DNA from 2 places in the Paracoccus sp. 22332 genome. Region 2 is predicted to be linked to the other one. Evidence: riboswitches for the same ligand, from Rfam matches in the RefSeq annotation. Region 2 holds a riboswitch; the other holds the start of a gene.

Region 1 (7,737 bases), on a different contig from region 2:
AGATCCAGAACAGGCCGAAGCTGATCGCCATCAGCAGCACCGCGCAAGCCGCCGCGTCGTCCATGCGATAGGAATTCATCAACTGGAACAGCTGCAAGGGAAGCGTCGGCCGGTCGGCGGCGAACAGTGTGATCACACCCAGGTCGCCCATCGCCAGCGCTGCCGCCAGCCCGCCCGCGAAGCCCAGCGGACGGGCAAGACGCGGCACCGTCAGCAGCCGCAGCCGTGCCAGCCCGCGCAGATCCAGCGAATCGGCCAGCCGCCCGTAATCGCCATGCAGTGTCCGCGCCGCCGGGATCAGCGCGCGCAGGCCGAAGGGCAGGGCCATGATCGCATTGACCCCGACCGTCACCGGCAGCGCCATCGCCTGCGGCGCGATCCACGGGCGCAGCAGGATGAACAGCCCGGTCCCCAGCACCAGGGGCGAGGCGATCAGCGGCAGCATTCCCGCCGTCTCGATCCAGCGCAGCCGTCCGCGCGCCAGCGACAAGGCCAGCAGCAGCGACAGGATCAGGGCCAGCAGGGCCGAGATCAGCGCCATCACGACCGACCGCAGCGTAGCCTCCCACACCTCGGGCGGCAGGGCGGGGATGCGGGGCAGCCCGCGCGCCGTGACCGCCGCCATCGGCCAGACCAGAAAGCCCGCCGCCGCTGTGATCACAAGCGCATCGCTCCATCGCCGCCAGCCGCCGGGCGCGGCGGGGCGGTGGGCCGCGTCCAGCCCTGCGCCGAACGCTGCCGGGATCGCGATCCAGCGGGCCAGACCCATCGCCGCCACGCAGAGGACGACCTGGATCAGCCCCAGGCTGGCCGCCCGGCCCAGATCGAAGTCGAAGCGGAAGGCCTGATAGATCGCCAGTTCCACCGTGGTCGCGCGCGGCCCTCCGCCAAGCGCCAGGGCCACGGTGAAGCTGGTCAGGCAGACCAGGAACACCGCCAGCCAGACGCCGGGCAGCACGGCCCGCAGCATCGGGCGTTCCAGATGCTGGGCCACGTCGCGGGGGCCGAAACCCAGGCCTTCGGCCAGGCGGAACCGTTCGGCCGGGATCGCCTGCCAGCCTTGCAGGATCAGCCGCACCGACAAGGGCAGGTTGAAGAAGACATGTGCCAGGATTACGCCCTGCCAGCCATAGATGCTGATCTCGGGCAGGCCCAGCAGGCGCAGGCCGTCGTTTACCGCGCCGCTGCGCCCGAAGACCGCGATCAGTCCCATGATCGCCACGATCACCGGCAGGATGAAGGGCGCGCCCAGCAGCGTGACCAGGATCCCCCGCCCCGGAAAGCGCCGCCGCGCCAGGGCGCGGGCAACCGGAATTGCGCAGAACGCCGACAGCGTAGCCGACAACGCGGCCTGCCAGATCGTGAACCAGACCGCGCGCCAGTCCCAGGGGCCAAGCCCGCCCAGCCCCTGCGCGGCCCAGGCCACAGCGGCCAGGGTGCCGCCGACCAGCAGGGCAAGGCCGGCGGCGGCGACGGCGCCCCCGACCTCGGGCGCGGTCAGCCCGCGAAGGCCCGCAGCCATTCGTCCAGCGCGGGACCGCGCGCGGCCTCTGCCTCGTCCTCGGTATAGAACAGGGTTTTGTCCGGGCGCGGCAGGTCGCGCATCACCTGCGGCCACTGGTCCTGCGGCAGCTTGGCGGGCAGCGACCAGTTGGCCAGCGGGATCATCGCCTGGAATTCCGGCGTCAGGATCCAGTCCATGAATCGCTGCGCCAGTTCCGGCTGGTCGGTGGTGCGGATCTGCGCGGCCAGTTCGGCCATGAAGTAATGACCCTCGGGGAAGATCGCGGCCTTCTTGGTCGTGTCGTTTTCCGAGGCGATGTGATAGGCGGGCGAGGTGGTATAGGACAGGACCATGTCGGCCTCTCCTTCCGTGAACATGCCATAGGATTCCGACCAGCCCTTGGTCACGGTCAGCACCTTGGGGGCCAGCTTGGCCCAGGCCTCGGGCGCGTCATCGCCGTAAACCGCCTTGACCCACAGCAGCAGCGCCAGCCCCGAGACCGAGGAGCGCGGATCCTGAATCACGATCTTCAGGTCGTCAGGCGCGTCCAGCAGGTCCGCGAAACTGGCGGGCGGGTTTTCCAGCCGGGTTTCGTCATAGATGAAGGCGGTCTCGCCCCAGTTGTAGGGCAGGAAGATCGGATCGGTCCATGCAACGGGCAGCGACAGGTCGGACGTGTCCTGCCCATGCGGCGCGAACAGGCCCGATGCGCGGGCGCGGGCGGTCACGTCGGTGTTCAGGCCGAAGACGATATCGGCCTCGGTCCGCTCGCCCTCCATCAGCACGCGCGACAGCTCGTCCCCGGTGACGAAGCGCAGGTCGCAGGCGCAGATCGCCTCGAACCCTTCCTCGATCTTCGGGCCGGGGCCCCATTCGCTGGTGATCGATTCGCCCGCATAGACGGTCAGGACGGGCTTGTCCTGGGCCATCGCCGGGGTCGCGGCCAGGGCGGCCAAAAGCAGGGGTATGCGCATCGCTGTCTCCTTTCCACAAGGGTTCCGAAAGAAAGGACAGCGTCACCTTCCCTCCGCCGGTGCTAGCCGGATCAGGTTCAACGGGTCCGCTTGCGCGTCTCAGCCAGGATGGCCCCCCGAGGTAGGGTTTGAATGTAGGGATTTCGCGCGCTCGCGCAAGCGGATAGAAACAGCGCCATGACGAAGGACATGACCGACCAGCCGACCCCGATGATGGCGCAATACCTGGCGATCCGGGACGCCAATCCCGGCGCGCTCTTGTTCTATCGGATGGGCGATTTCTACGAGATGTTCTTCGACGACGCGGTGGCGGCATCGGCCGCGCTGGACATCGCGCTGACGAAACGCGGCACGCATGGGGGCGAGCCGATCCCGATGTGCGGGGTTCCGGTCCATGCCGCCGAAAGCTATCTTCTGACGCTGATCCGCAAGGGGTTCCGCGTGGCCATCGCCGAGCAGATGGAGGATCCGGCCGAGGCGAAGAAGCGTGGCTCCAAGTCGGTCGTGGCCCGCGACGTGGTGCGCCTTGTCACCCCCGGCACCCTGACCGAGGAATCGCTGCTGGAGGCGCGGCGGCACAACTATCTCGCGGCGTTTGCCCAGGTGCGCGAGGAATGCGCGCTGGCCTGGGTGGATATTTCCACGGGCGCGTTCCAGGTGATGGACTGCCCGCTGCCGCGCCTGGCCCCGGAACTGGCGCGTCTGGCGCCGCGCGAGGTGCTGGCCTGCGACGGCTCGGGGCTGGACGATCTGGCGGCCGAGGCGGGGGCGGCGCTGACCGACCTGCACGCCTCCGCCTTCGACAGCGCGGCGGGGGCGCGGCGTCTGTGTTCGCTCTATGGCGTCGAAACGCTGGACGGGTTCGGCAGCTTCACCCGCGCGGAACTGTCGGCGATGGGTGCCATCGTCGATTATCTGGACCTGACGCAGAAGGGCAAACTGCCGCTGCTGCGCCCCCCGGTGCGGGAACGCGCGGGCGGCGCGATGCAGATCGACGCTGCGACCCGGCGCAATCTGGAACTGACGCAGGCGCTGTCCGGGGGGCGAGAGGGGTCGCTGCTGTCGGCCATCGACCGGACGGTGACGGCGCCGGGGGCGCGGCTGCTGGAGCGGCGCATCAGCGCGCCCAGCCGCGACCTGCCGCTGATCCATGCGCGGCAGGATGCGGTGGCGATGCTGGCCGACGATCCGCGCCTGATGGCGGATCTGCGGGCCGCGTTGGCGCGTGTTCCCGACATGGACCGGGCCTTGTCGCGTCTGGCGCTGGACCGGGGCGGGCCGCGCGATCTGGCGGCGATCCGGGCGGGGCTGTCGCAGGGCGCGGCGATTGCCGCGCGCCTGCCCGGCGATGCGGCGTCGGTTCTGGCGGATGCCGCGCGCGACCTGATCGGGCACGATGATCTGATCCGGCTGCTGGACGACGCGCTTGTGGCCGAACCGCCCTTGTTGGCGCGCGATGGCGGCTTCGTGGCGGCGGGCTATGACGACGACCTGGACCAGACCCGGCGGCTGCGCGACGAAGGCCGTGGGGTCATCGCCGGGATGCAGGCCGATTATGCCGCGCTGGCCGGGGTGCCCAGCCTGAAGATCAAGCATAACAACGTGCTGGGCTATTTCATCGAGACGACCACCACCCATGCGGAACGGATGATGGCCGCGCCGCTGAACGCGACCTTCATCCACCGCCAGACCACCGCCAACCAGATCCGCTTCACGACGGTGGATCTGTCGGAACTGGAAACCCGGATCCTCAATGCCCGCGACCGCGCCTTGGAGATCGAGCGGGGCATCTTCGACCGCCTGCGCGCGGCGGTGCTGGACCGTGCGCCGCAGATCGGCCAGGCGGCGCGTGCGCTGGCGGAAATCGACCTGGCCGCAGCCTTTGCCGACATTGCCACGGGCGAGGGCTGGACGCGGCCCGTCGTGGATGACAGCCGCGCCTTCGTGATCGAGGGGGGCCGCCATCCGGTCGTGGAACGCGCCTTGAAGCGCAAGGCTGAAAGCTTCGTCGCCAACGACTGCGCCCTGACCGAAGGGGATACCCCGGCGATCTGGCTGCTGACCGGGCCGAACATGGCCGGAAAATCCACCTTCCTGCGCCAGAACGCGCTGATCGCGGTCTTGGCGCAGGCGGGGGCCTTCGTGCCCGCCCGCCGCGCCCATATCGGGCTGGTCAGCCAGTTGTTCAGCCGCGTGGGCGCCGCCGACGATCTGGCGCGGGGCCGGTCCACCTTCATGGTGGAAATGGTCGAGACTGCCGCCATCCTGAACCAGGCCGATGACCGCGCTTTGGTGATCCTGGACGAGATCGGGCGCGGCACCGCCACCTGGGACGGGTTGTCCATCGCCTGGGCGGTGATGGAGCATCTGCACGAGGCGAACCGCTGCCGCGCGCTGTTCGCCACCCATTACCACGAGATGACGGCCCTGTCGGCCAAGCTGGACGGGGTGGACAACGCCACCGTCGCCGTGCGCGAATGGGAAGGTGAGGTGATCTTTCTCCACGAGGTCAGGAAGGGCGCCGCCGACCGCAGCTATGGTGTGCAGGTCGCGCGACTGGCGGGGTTGCCCGCATCCGTGGTGGATCGGGCACGGCAGGTTCTGGACGCGCTCGAATCCGGGGAACGAGAGGGCGCCGCCCGCCCCGCGGCGCTGATCGACGACCTGCCCTTGTTCCGCGCCGTGCCGCCCGCCCCTGCGCCCGCCAGGACCAAGGACAGCCCGCTGGACGCGCGGATGAAGGACATTCATCCCGACGCCCTGACCCCGCGCGAGGCGCTGGATCTGATCTATGAACTCAAGGCCCTGACCGGAGAGACCGCATGAGCTACAACACCTTCGGCCGCGAATTCCGGTTCACCACCTGGGGCGAAAGCCACGGCCCCGCGCTGGGCGCGACCGTCGATGGCGTCCCCCCCGGCGTGGCCCTGGACGAAGCGTTCATCCAAGCCTTCCTGGACCGCCGCCGCCCCGGCACCAGCAAGCACACGACGCAACGGCGCGAGGCCGATCAGGTCCGCATCCTGTCGGGCGTGTTCGAGGGCCGCACCACCGGCACGCCCGTGCAACTGATGATCGAGAACACCGACCAGCGGTCCAAGGATTACGGCGAGATCGCGCAAGCCTTCCGCCCCGGACATGCCGACATCACCTATCACCTGAAATACGGCCATCGCGATCATCGCGGCGGCGGGCGGTCCTCGGCGCGCGAAACGGCGGCGCGGGTCGCGGCGGGCGGCGTGGCCCAGGCGGTGCTGCGCGATCTGCTGCCCGGCCTGCGGATCACCGGATACATGGTGCAGATGGGCGCGCTGCATCTGGATCGGGCGAAATTCGACGCCCGCGCCATCGCGGAAAACCCGTTCTTCCTGCCCGACGCCACCGCCGTGGACCAGTGGTCCGATTACCTGGACACCATCCGCAAGGACCAGAACAGCGTCGGCGCCGCCATCGAGGTGCTGGTCGAGGGCTGCCCGCCCGGCCTGGGCGCGCCGGTCTATGCGAAATTCGACACCGACCTGGCCGCCGCGATGATGTCGATCAACGCCGTGAAGGGCGTCGAGATCGGCGAGGGAATGGCCGCCGCCGCCCTGACCGGCACCGCCAATGCCGACGAGATCCGCATGGGCAACGACGGGCCGATCTATCTGTCGAATCACGCGGGTGGCATCCTGGGGGGGATCAGCACCGGACAGCCGATCGTGGTGCGGTTCTCGGTCAAGCCGACCAGCTCCATCACCACGCCGCGCCGCACCATCGACCGTCAGGGGCGCGACATCGACCTGATCACCAAGGGCCGCCACGACCCCTGCGTGGGCATCCGCGCGGTACCCGTGGCCGAGGCCATGGCTGCCTGCGTGATTCTGGACCACCTGCTGATGGACCGCGCCCAGACCGGCGGCGCGCGCGGTCGGATCGGCTGATTGTCACAATTTCGGCGCGGAATCGCCATGAATCCGCGTCTTGTCACACGACTGTCATGTTTCTTTCGCACAAGCGTCACCTGTGGCGCTTAGGTCACGCACAGCCCCACTCTGGGCGTGAAGTAACAGGAGAGATCCATGTCCACCGTGAAATTCACCGTCTCGGCCCTGGCCGTGATCGCCGCCTCGGCCACTGCCGCTGCCGCCCGCGATCAGATCCAGGTGTCGGGGTCGTCCACCGTCCTGCCCTATTCCACCATCGTTGCCGAACTGTTCGGTGAGAACGCCGGCTTCCCGGTCCCGGTCGTGGAATCCGGCGGCACCGGCGGCGGCTTGCAGAAATTCTGCGAGGGCGTCGGCGAAAACACCGTCGACATCGCCAATGCCAGCCGCCCGATCCGCGACAAGGAACGCGAGACCTGCACCGCCAACGGCGTGACCGACATCATGGAAGTCCGCATCGGCTATGACGGGATCGTCTTCGCCAATTCCGCCAGCGGCCCGGATTTCGCCTATACCCCCGCCGACTGGTTCAACGCCCTGTCCGCCAAGGTGGTCAAGGACGGCCAGGTCGTCGACAACCCGAACACCACCTGGGACCAGGTGAACCCGGATCTGCCCCAGCAGGAAATCCTGGCCTTCATCCCCGGCACCAAGCACGGCACCCGTGAAGTCTTCGAGGAAAAGGTGATCGCGGCGGGCTGCGAGGAATCGGGCGCGCTGGAAGCCTTCAAGGCCTCGGGCATGGACGAGGACGCGGCCGAGGAAGCCTGCACCACGCTGCGCACCGACGGCAAGGCCGTGGACATCGACGGCGATTACACGGAAACGCTGGCCCGCATCGAAAGCTCGCCCAACGGCATCGGCGTGTTCGGCCTGTCCTTCTATGAAAACAACACTGACAAGCTGAAGGTCGGCACGATCAGCGGCGTCACGCCGTCGACCGAAAGCATCGCCTCGGGCGAATACCCGGTGTCGCGCCCGCTGTTCTTCTATGTGAAGAAGGCCCATATCGGCCAGATCGACGGCCTGAAGGACTTCGTGGAATTCTTCGTCTCGGACGAGGTGGCCGGTCCCGACGGCCCGCTGGCCGAATACGGCCTGGTGTCGGACCCGGAACTGGCCGCGACCCAGGAAGCCGTCGCCAACGAAACCACCATGCAATGACGCCCAGGCGGGCGGCGCGGGCGATCCGCGCCGCCCGTCCTTTCCGTTCCTCATGAAGGACCGCCCGAATGCCGCTGTCATGGGCCGTTTTCGCAAGTTTCCTGCTGGCCGCCGCCGGCTATGTCATTGGCCGCAGCCGCGCCTTCGCGACGGCCGGCCCGGATGTCCG
Region 2 (7,737 bases):
GCAAGGCGGCGGGAATGCGCACGATCCGCAGAGATTCCAGCGGCGTCGCGCCCATGCTCTCGGCCAGTTCGCGAAAGACCTTGGGGGTGCGTGCCAGCCCGTCGCCAAAGGCCGAGGCGACGGGAAAGAACACCATCAGCGCGACAATCGCGATCTTGGGCGCGATGCCATAGCCCAGCCACAGCGTCAGCAGGGGCGCGAAGGCGAAGATCGGGACCGTCTGGCTGAAGGTCATCACGGGCGTCAGCGTCCGGCGAAGGCCGGGCAGCAGCCCCGTCAGCAGCGCCAGCAGGATCCCCAGCCCCGCGCCGATGACAAAGCCCGCCGCGATCTCGGACAGGGTGGTCAGGGCGGCGCGGGCCAGCAGACCGGGGGCGTCCAGCATAGCGCGGCCCACGGCCAGGGGTCCGGGCAGCAGGAAGCGCGGGATCTGGAAGGCCCAGACAGCCAGCTGCCAGGCCAGCAGGACGCCCATGACGCAGCGGATCACCCCGCCACCGTCCAGAACTGCGCCTCCAGCCGGGTCGCGGTGGAGAAGTGGCCTTGCAACTGGACCCAGCGGGGCAGCGAGGGGGCGTCCAGCCCCAGGCGGCACTGCACCGCGCCGTCGATCAGGGCGGCGGTGTCATGGCACAGCGCCTGATAGCCGGCGCCGCCATAGGTGGCAATCCAGTCCGCGTAGTCGGGTGCATGGGGTTCGGCCAGAAGCCGCGCGCCGATCTCTCCATAGCCCAGGACGCAGGGGGCCAGGGCGGCGAGAAGGTCCAGAAAATCGCCGCTATAGCCCGCCTCGAGCACATAGCGCGTATAGGCCAGGTTCTGCGGCGCCTCGACGGCGGAAGCCAGGGCATCCTCGGTGATCCCGGCCCGGCCGCACAGCGCGACATGCAGCCGCGTCTCGGTTTCCAGCAGGGCGTGAACGGTGGCGGAACAGGCGCGCATCTCGGCCAGGGAGCCGGCCTTGGTGACCGCCAGCGACCAGGCGCGGGCGAAATGGATCAGGAACAGGTAATCCTGCGCCAGATAGGTCAGGAAGGCCCCGCGCGGCAGGCTGCCATCGGCCAGGGCCGCGACGAAGGGCGCGCGGACATAGGCGTCCCAATCCGGCGCGCCCGCCCGCCAGCGGGAAAAGCACAGGCCATAGCTCATGCGCCCGGATCCCTCGCCAGCGCACTGACGGGCAGCACCCCGTCGATCAGGCCTGCGTCGCGCAGGAAGGCCTCGAACCGGGCATAGCGGCCGTGATCGACCGCGCCGGGGCTTTGGGAAAAACGCGGCAGGGTGGCGGCCCAGGCCTGGCGGTTCAATTCGTCGTCCAGATCGGGATGGGCGTCGCGGAAAACCCGCCAGGCCTGGTCGGGATGGTTCAGGATGTAATGCGCGCCCCGTTCCATCGCGGCCACGAAGCGGGCGGTCGCGTCCGGGTCCATGGTTTCGGGATTGGCCAGCAAGATCAGCTCGTCATAGGCGGGGATGCCCTGTTCCTCGACGAACAGGCAGCGGCCCTCGGCGCCTTCCAGCCGCATCTGGGTCATCTCGAAATTGCGGAAGCCGCCCAGGGTGGCGTCCACCTGGCCGGTCATCAGCGCGGGCGACAGCGACCAGCCGACATTGACCAGTTCCACGTCGTCCAGCGTCAGGCCGGCACGGTCCAGCATCGCACCCATCAGCGCCGTTTCCATCCCCGGCACGGAATAGCCGACCTTGCGGTCCTTCAGATCCGCGACCGACTGCACCGGCCCGTCGGCAATCACCGTCAGGCAGTTCAGCGGCGTGGCGACAAGGGTGGCGATACGGGTCAGGGGCAGCCCCTCGTGGACCTGAAGATGCAGTTGCGGCTGGTATCCGACCGCCAGGTCCACCTGGCCCGAGGCCAGCATCCGCGGCGGATCCGAGGGATCGGCGGGCGCGGTGATGTCCACGGTCAGCCCGGCTTCGGCGAAGAAGCCCAGTTCCTTCGCGACGATGATCGGCGCGTGGTCGGGATTCACGAACCAGTCGAGCATCAGCGACAGATCCTGGGCGGCGGCCGGGCTGGCGGCCAGCAGGGCGAGGGGCAGGGCGAGGGATCTCATGCGGGGTCTCCAAGGGCGATCAGGGCAATGTCGCCCGGCCAATGCTGGCGCAGGCGGTCGGCAGCGGCCCAGGCGCGCAGGCCGGACCGGCAGGCGAAGACGACGCGCTGGCCCTGGGCCGGGCGCAGCGTGTCCGGCTGGCGCAGGGCCTGGGGCACGAAGGGCAGCAGGGCCTCATCCGGGCCGCGCAGGTCGATCGCCAGATCGTCGGGGCGGATCTGGCTGGCGGCGATGAAGCGGTGGCCGGTCTTGGGTTCGGGCGCATCGTCGAAGCGGAAACTGGCCGGGCGCAGACCGTCGAAGCAGATCACTTGGCCCAGGGGCGAGGGATCAAGCCCCAGCAGAACCGCCATCGCCATCTGCGCCTGAAGCGCGCCGATCAGGCCCGCCATCGGCCCCATCACGCCCGCCGTCGCGCAACTGCCCGCCTGCAAGGGCAGGTCGGGAAACACCGCCCGGACCGAGGGCGCGCCGCCGCAGAAGCCGCCGGCGAAACCCTCGATCCGCAACACGGATGCGGCGATCAGCGGGCGTCCGGCCGCAAGGCAGGCGTCCGACAGCGCATAGGTTGCGGCAAAGCTGTCGGCGCAGTCCAGAACCAGGTCGGCCTGCGCCGCCAGATCGGGCGCGTTGGCCGGATCCAGCCGCGCGACCACCGGAACGACGGTGGTGTCCGGGTTCAGCACGGCCATTTCCAGGGCCGCGGCCTGCGCCTTGGGTTCGCCGACATGGCGGCCATAGATCGGCTGGCGGTGCAGGTTCGAGGTTTCGACCCGGTCGGGGTCGACCAGGGTGATGCGGCCCACACCCGCGCCGGTCAGATAATGCAGCACCGGGATCCCCAGGGCGCCGGCGCCGACCACCAGCACATGCGCGGCGGACAGCCGGGCTTGGCCCGCGTCGCCGATCTGGGGCAGGACGGCCTGTCGGGCATACCTCATGGGGCGGTCTCCAGCCATTTGCGGATCCGCGCCGAAGGATCGGGGTTCAGGGTGATGTCGGTCACGGCGGCCACCAGATCCGCACCCGCCGCGAAGGCCAGCCTCGCCCGGTCCGGCGTCAGCCCGCCGATGGCGCAAAGGGGGATGCCGCCGATCCGCGCCTTCCATTCGGTCAGCTTTTCGACGCCCTGCTGGTGCCATTTCATCTGTTTCAGGATCGTCGGCCAGACCGGGCCGAGCGCCACGTAATCGGGCTTGCAGGCCAGGGCGCGATCCAGTTCCGCCTTGTCATGGGTCGAGACGCCCAGCCGCAGCCCCGCCGCGCGGATGGCGGGCAGGTCGGCCCCGTCCAGATCATCTTGCCCCAGATGCAGGAAATCGCAGCCCAGTTCGATCGCCAGGCGCCAGTGATCGTTGACGACCAGGATCGCGCCCCGCCGGCGGCACAGATCGCGGGCGCGGGCGATCTCGATCCGCAGGGCGTCGTCAGGGCGGTCCTTGATGCGCAACTGCACCAGCCGCACGCCCAAGGGCAGGGCGCGGGCGATCCAGTCCGCGCTGTCGAAGATCGGATAGAAACGCGGCAGGCTCACAGGAAGGCCCGCCCGATCACCGGGGTCGAGGGGATGGCCATGTCCGTCCGCTCCATCGGATCGGCCAACCAGGCAGCGCGCCCGGCGCGGATGGCGTCCGCCATGGCGGCAGCCATCGCCGCGGGATCGCCCGCGCGGGCCACCGCGCTGTTCAGCAGGATCGCGTCATAGCCCATCTCCATCGCCGCCGCGGCGTGGCTGGGCAGGCCGATCCCGGCATCGACGACCAGCGGCACATCGGGAAAGGCCGCGCGCAATGCCCGCAGCCCGTGCGGATTGTTCAGCCCCAGCCCAGATCCGATGGGCGCGCCCCAGGGCATCAGCACCTGACAGCCCGCCGCCAGCAGCCGGTCGCAGACCGTCAGATCCTCGGTGCAATAGGGGAATACCTTGAAACCGTCCGAGGCCAGGATCCGCGCGGCCTCGACCAGTTCGAAGACATCGGGTTGCAGCGTGTCGGCATGGCCGATCACCTCCAGCTTGATCCAGTCGGTGGCAAACACCTCTCGGGCCATCTGCGCGGTGGTGACGGCCTCGCGTGTGCTGTGGCAGCCGGCGGTATTGGGCAGCAAACGCACGCCCAACGATCGGATCAGCGCCCAGAAATCCTGCCCGCCCCCGGCCTCGCGCCGCAGGGACACGGTGGCGATGCCCGCGCCCGACCGCGCGAAGGCATCGGCCAGGATCCGGGGCGAGGGATAGCCTGCCGTGCCCAGCATCAGCGGGCTGTCGATTTCGGTGCCATAGAAGACCGGCATCGCTCAGCCCCCCTGCATCGGCGCCAGGGCCTCGATGGCATCGCCGTCGCGCAGGGGCGTCGTCTCGCGCAGGGCGGCAGGCACGAAACTGCCGTTCAGCGCGGTGGCGATGCGGCCGGTCAGGTCCGCCTCGGCCAGGGCGCCCGCCAGGGTGGTTGCCGCGACATCGCGCGGGGTGCCGTTAATCGTGATCCGCATCCATGAACTCCGGTCTGGTCTGGTGTTGAAGGTGGTCGGCCACCATGCGGGCGACCGCCGGGGCCAGCAGGAAGCCGTGGCGGTAAAGGCCGTTGGCGTGGATGACGCCCCCTACGCGGCGGATGCGGGGCAGGTTGTCGGGAAAGGCCGGGCGCGCGTCCGCGCCCAGTTCCAGCACCTCGGCCTCGGCAAAGGCGGGGTGCAGGGCGAAGGCCGCCGACAGCAGTTCCAGCACCGCCCGCGTGGTGGGCGGGCCGCGCCGGTCGCTTTCCAGCATCGTCGCACCCAGCATGAACACCCCGTCGCCGCGCGGCACGACATAGAGCGGCATCCGGGGATGCAGCAGCCGGACGGGGCGGGACAGCGCGATCTCGGGGCAGCGGATCACCACCATCTCGCCCCGCACACCGCGCAAATCGCATAGCGCGTCGCGGGCCGACAGGCCCCGGCAGTCGATGACCTGGCCGGTCGCCGCCTGGGTCCGGGCCAGGCGTTCCGACAGGATCGCCAAGGCTTCGCGGGGGGCCAGATGCGCTTCTGAATCGAAGAACAGCGCGCGGTCGAAGCGGGCGCCGAGGTCGGGTTCCAATGCGGCGATGCCTTGGGCGTCCAACATCCGGTGGCCCTGGCTGCGCCGGGCAAAGCGCGCCAGCGCGCCCGTATCGCGCGCCGGGCTGACGACCAGGGTACCGTTCCGCGTGACGGGCACGCCCTGGTCCCGCCACCAGTCGGCGGCACCCAGCCCGTGGCGCACCACCGCCGGTTCGGCGCTTTCGCCCTCGCACCAGGGGGCCAGCATCCCGCCCGCCCACCAGGAACAGGCCTGCGGGCCGGGCGCCTTGTCCAGGATCGCGGCCGGGATGCCGCGCGCGTTCAACTCGGTGGCGATGCAAAGGCCCATCACGCCCCCACCGATGACCGTGACGCTCATGCCGCCGCCTCGGCCCGGCACGGCCAGAGCGCGTGGAAATGATGCACCGGCCCGTTGCCGCCGCCCACCGCCAGGCCGTCGGCGGCCAGGATCGCGCGGTGCAGCCAGTCATGCGCGCGGCCCACCGCTTCGGCGACCGCCAGCCCCTGCGCCAGCCCCGCCGCGATAGCCGAAGACAAGGTGCATCCCGTGCCATGCGTGTTCCGGGTGCCGATCCGGGGCGAGGAAAAGCGCGCCACGCCCTCGGGCCCGGCCAGAAGGTCGGTGCAATCCGCGCCCGCCGCATGGCCGCCCTTCATCAGCACATGGCGCGGACCAAGCGCGCGCAGGCCGGCGGCCTGGGCCACGGCCCCGGCATCGTCGCGGGCCGGATCGGCGCCCAGAAGCCGCGCGGCCTCGGGCAGGTTCGGCGTCAGCACCCGCGCCAAGGGCAGCAGGTCGCGGATCAGGGCGCCGACGGCGTTGTCCGGCATCAGCACGTCGCCCGACTTGGCCACCATCACCGGATCCAGAACGATGGGAATCGGGCAGTCACGCAACGACGCGGCGACCGCCGCGATCCCGGCCGCCGATCCGACCATGCCGATCTTGATGGCATGGACCTGGATGTCGTCCAGCACCGCGTCGATCTGCGCGCGGATCAGATCCGGCGGGACCGGATGGACGGCCGCGACGCCGCGCGTGTTCTGCGCGGTCACCGCCGTGATCGCACTGGCGCCATAGCAGCCAAGCGCCGAGACGGTTTTCAGATCGGCCTGGATCCCCGCGCCTCCGCCGCTGTCGGATCCCGCGATGGTCAAGACGGTCGGTGTCATCGGCCCCTCCTTCGGCATGTCGGGCCGTAAGGGGAGGGCGGCGGCAGACGGGATACGGCAAGGCGCCGGGCGTCCGCCTATCCGTTCCCTCCGCCGGCATGACCCGGATCAGGTTCGATGGGTCGGCGCGCATTGCACCTCTCAGCCCCGCGACGGGACGCCCCAACGGATAGTGTTGCGACACGCTAGCCGTCTCTGCGCCGAACGTCCAGAGGATCCGTGCAGAACAATTTGCAAAAGGGAAGGCGCGTCGAGGAGCGGATCGGCACGACTGGGTCTGGGCGATCTTCTTCTTGCTGGACACGCGGGTGCTGCAATCGAACAATGATGGCGGCGCTTGATCATCTGCTTAGTCGCTTTCGGGTCAGAGAGGCAGGAAAAGGCAGCCTGCTGGAAAATTCTTCTACCTGGCGCTGATGCAGGAGAAACAAACCCCACTGTCGCAAAAGAAAGAAGAAGGCATGGTTCATTGTATGCTGCGGCCGGCTCTCTTATGGTCCGGCGCAAACGCCTGTGGATGCAGGAACAGGAAAGGCTCGCCATGTCTCGTCTCCCGTTGCGCACACTTGAAGATGCCCCCGCCGAAGCACGGCCTCGGCTGGAGGCGGCGCAGAAGAACAACGGTTTTCTTCCGAACCTCGTGCGCCTTCTGGCCAATGCGCCGGTGGCCCTGGAAACCTATCAGACCGTATCGGCCATCAACGGACGTGCCTCGCTGACGCTGGCCGAACGCGAAGCCGTGCAGATCACCGCTGCGGCGACCCATGGCTGCGGCTTTTGCGTGGCGGGCCACAGCGCGATCGCCGACAAAAAGGCGCATCTCGACCAGGCGACGATCAGTGCTTTGCGCGCCCTGGAGGCGGTGGCGGACGCCCGGCTGGGCGCGGTGGCAGCGTTCACCAAGGCCGTCATCGCCTCGCGCGGGAACGTCACGGATGCCGAACTGACCGCCTTCAAAAAGGCCGGGTTTGATGACCAGGCCGCGCTGGAGGTGGTTCTGGGCGTCAGCCTGGCGACGCTGTGCAACTTTGCCAACAATCTCGGCCGGCCCGAGTTGAACCCGGAACTGTCCGCCTATGAATGGCGGCCCCAGGTTTCGGCGCAATGACCTTTGCGCTGCCTGACGATCTGGCTGAATGGCTTGCAGGCTCGGCCGACGGGATCGACCTGGGTCGGATTCCGGCAACCGATCTGCTGCCGCGTCTGGCGCAGGCGGGGTTGGCCCGGATCGGCGTGCCCCCAGCCCTGGGCGGCAGCGGCGGCACCGTCATGGATGCCGTTCGGGCGGTCGCGGCGGTGGCGCAGGAATCGCTGGCTGCGGCCTTCGTCCTGTGGGGCCATCGCTGCTTTGTCGAATTCCTGGCCCGGACCCCGAACCATGTCCTGCGGGACCGCCTGTTGCCCGACCTTCTGGCCGGGCGGGTCG

Evidence for each region. A riboswitch is a leader RNA that binds a small molecule or an ion and turns the genes downstream of it on or off. The one in region 2 is predicted to bind thiamine pyrophosphate.
Region 1: it holds a riboswitch for thiamine pyrophosphate, as region 2 does, so the genes downstream of both, ACTJI6_RS01505 (thiamine ABC transporter substrate-binding protein) here and thiD (bifunctional hydroxymethylpyrimidine kinase/phosphomethylpyrimidine kinase) in region 2, are expected to answer to the same signal.

The regions. Positions count from the first base shown of each region.
Region 1 is NZ_JBQEOI010000001.1:306,538-314,274, forward strand. Features, by position in the region: gene ACTJI6_RS01500 (thiamine/thiamine pyrophosphate ABC transporter permease ThiP) at 1-1,522, opposite strand, end outside; gene ACTJI6_RS01505 (thiamine ABC transporter substrate-binding protein) at 1,498-2,478, opposite strand; TPP riboswitch at 2,510-2,607, opposite strand; gene mutS (DNA mismatch repair protein MutS) at 2,668-5,304, shown strand; gene aroC (chorismate synthase) at 5,301-6,401, shown strand; gene ACTJI6_RS01520 (substrate-binding domain-containing protein) at 6,540-7,568, shown strand; gene pstC (phosphate ABC transporter permease subunit PstC) at 7,637-7,737, shown strand, end outside.
Region 2 is NZ_JBQEOI010000026.1:3,898-11,634, reverse strand. Features, by position in the region: gene ACTJI6_RS17920 (ABC transporter permease) at 1-490, opposite strand, end outside; gene ACTJI6_RS17915 (TenA family protein) at 487-1,149, opposite strand; gene ACTJI6_RS17910 (ABC transporter substrate-binding protein) at 1,146-2,075, opposite strand; gene ACTJI6_RS17905 (HesA/MoeB/ThiF family protein) at 2,072-3,016, opposite strand; gene ACTJI6_RS17900 (thiamine phosphate synthase) at 3,013-3,609, opposite strand; gene ACTJI6_RS17895 (thiazole synthase) at 3,606-4,367, opposite strand; gene thiS (sulfur carrier protein ThiS) at 4,371-4,565, opposite strand; gene ACTJI6_RS17885 (FAD-dependent oxidoreductase) at 4,549-5,496, opposite strand; gene thiD (bifunctional hydroxymethylpyrimidine kinase/phosphomethylpyrimidine kinase) at 5,493-6,311, opposite strand; TPP riboswitch at 6,380-6,486, opposite strand; gene ACTJI6_RS17875 (carboxymuconolactone decarboxylase family protein) at 6,853-7,419, shown strand; gene ACTJI6_RS17870 (acyl-CoA dehydrogenase family protein) at 7,416-7,737, shown strand, end outside.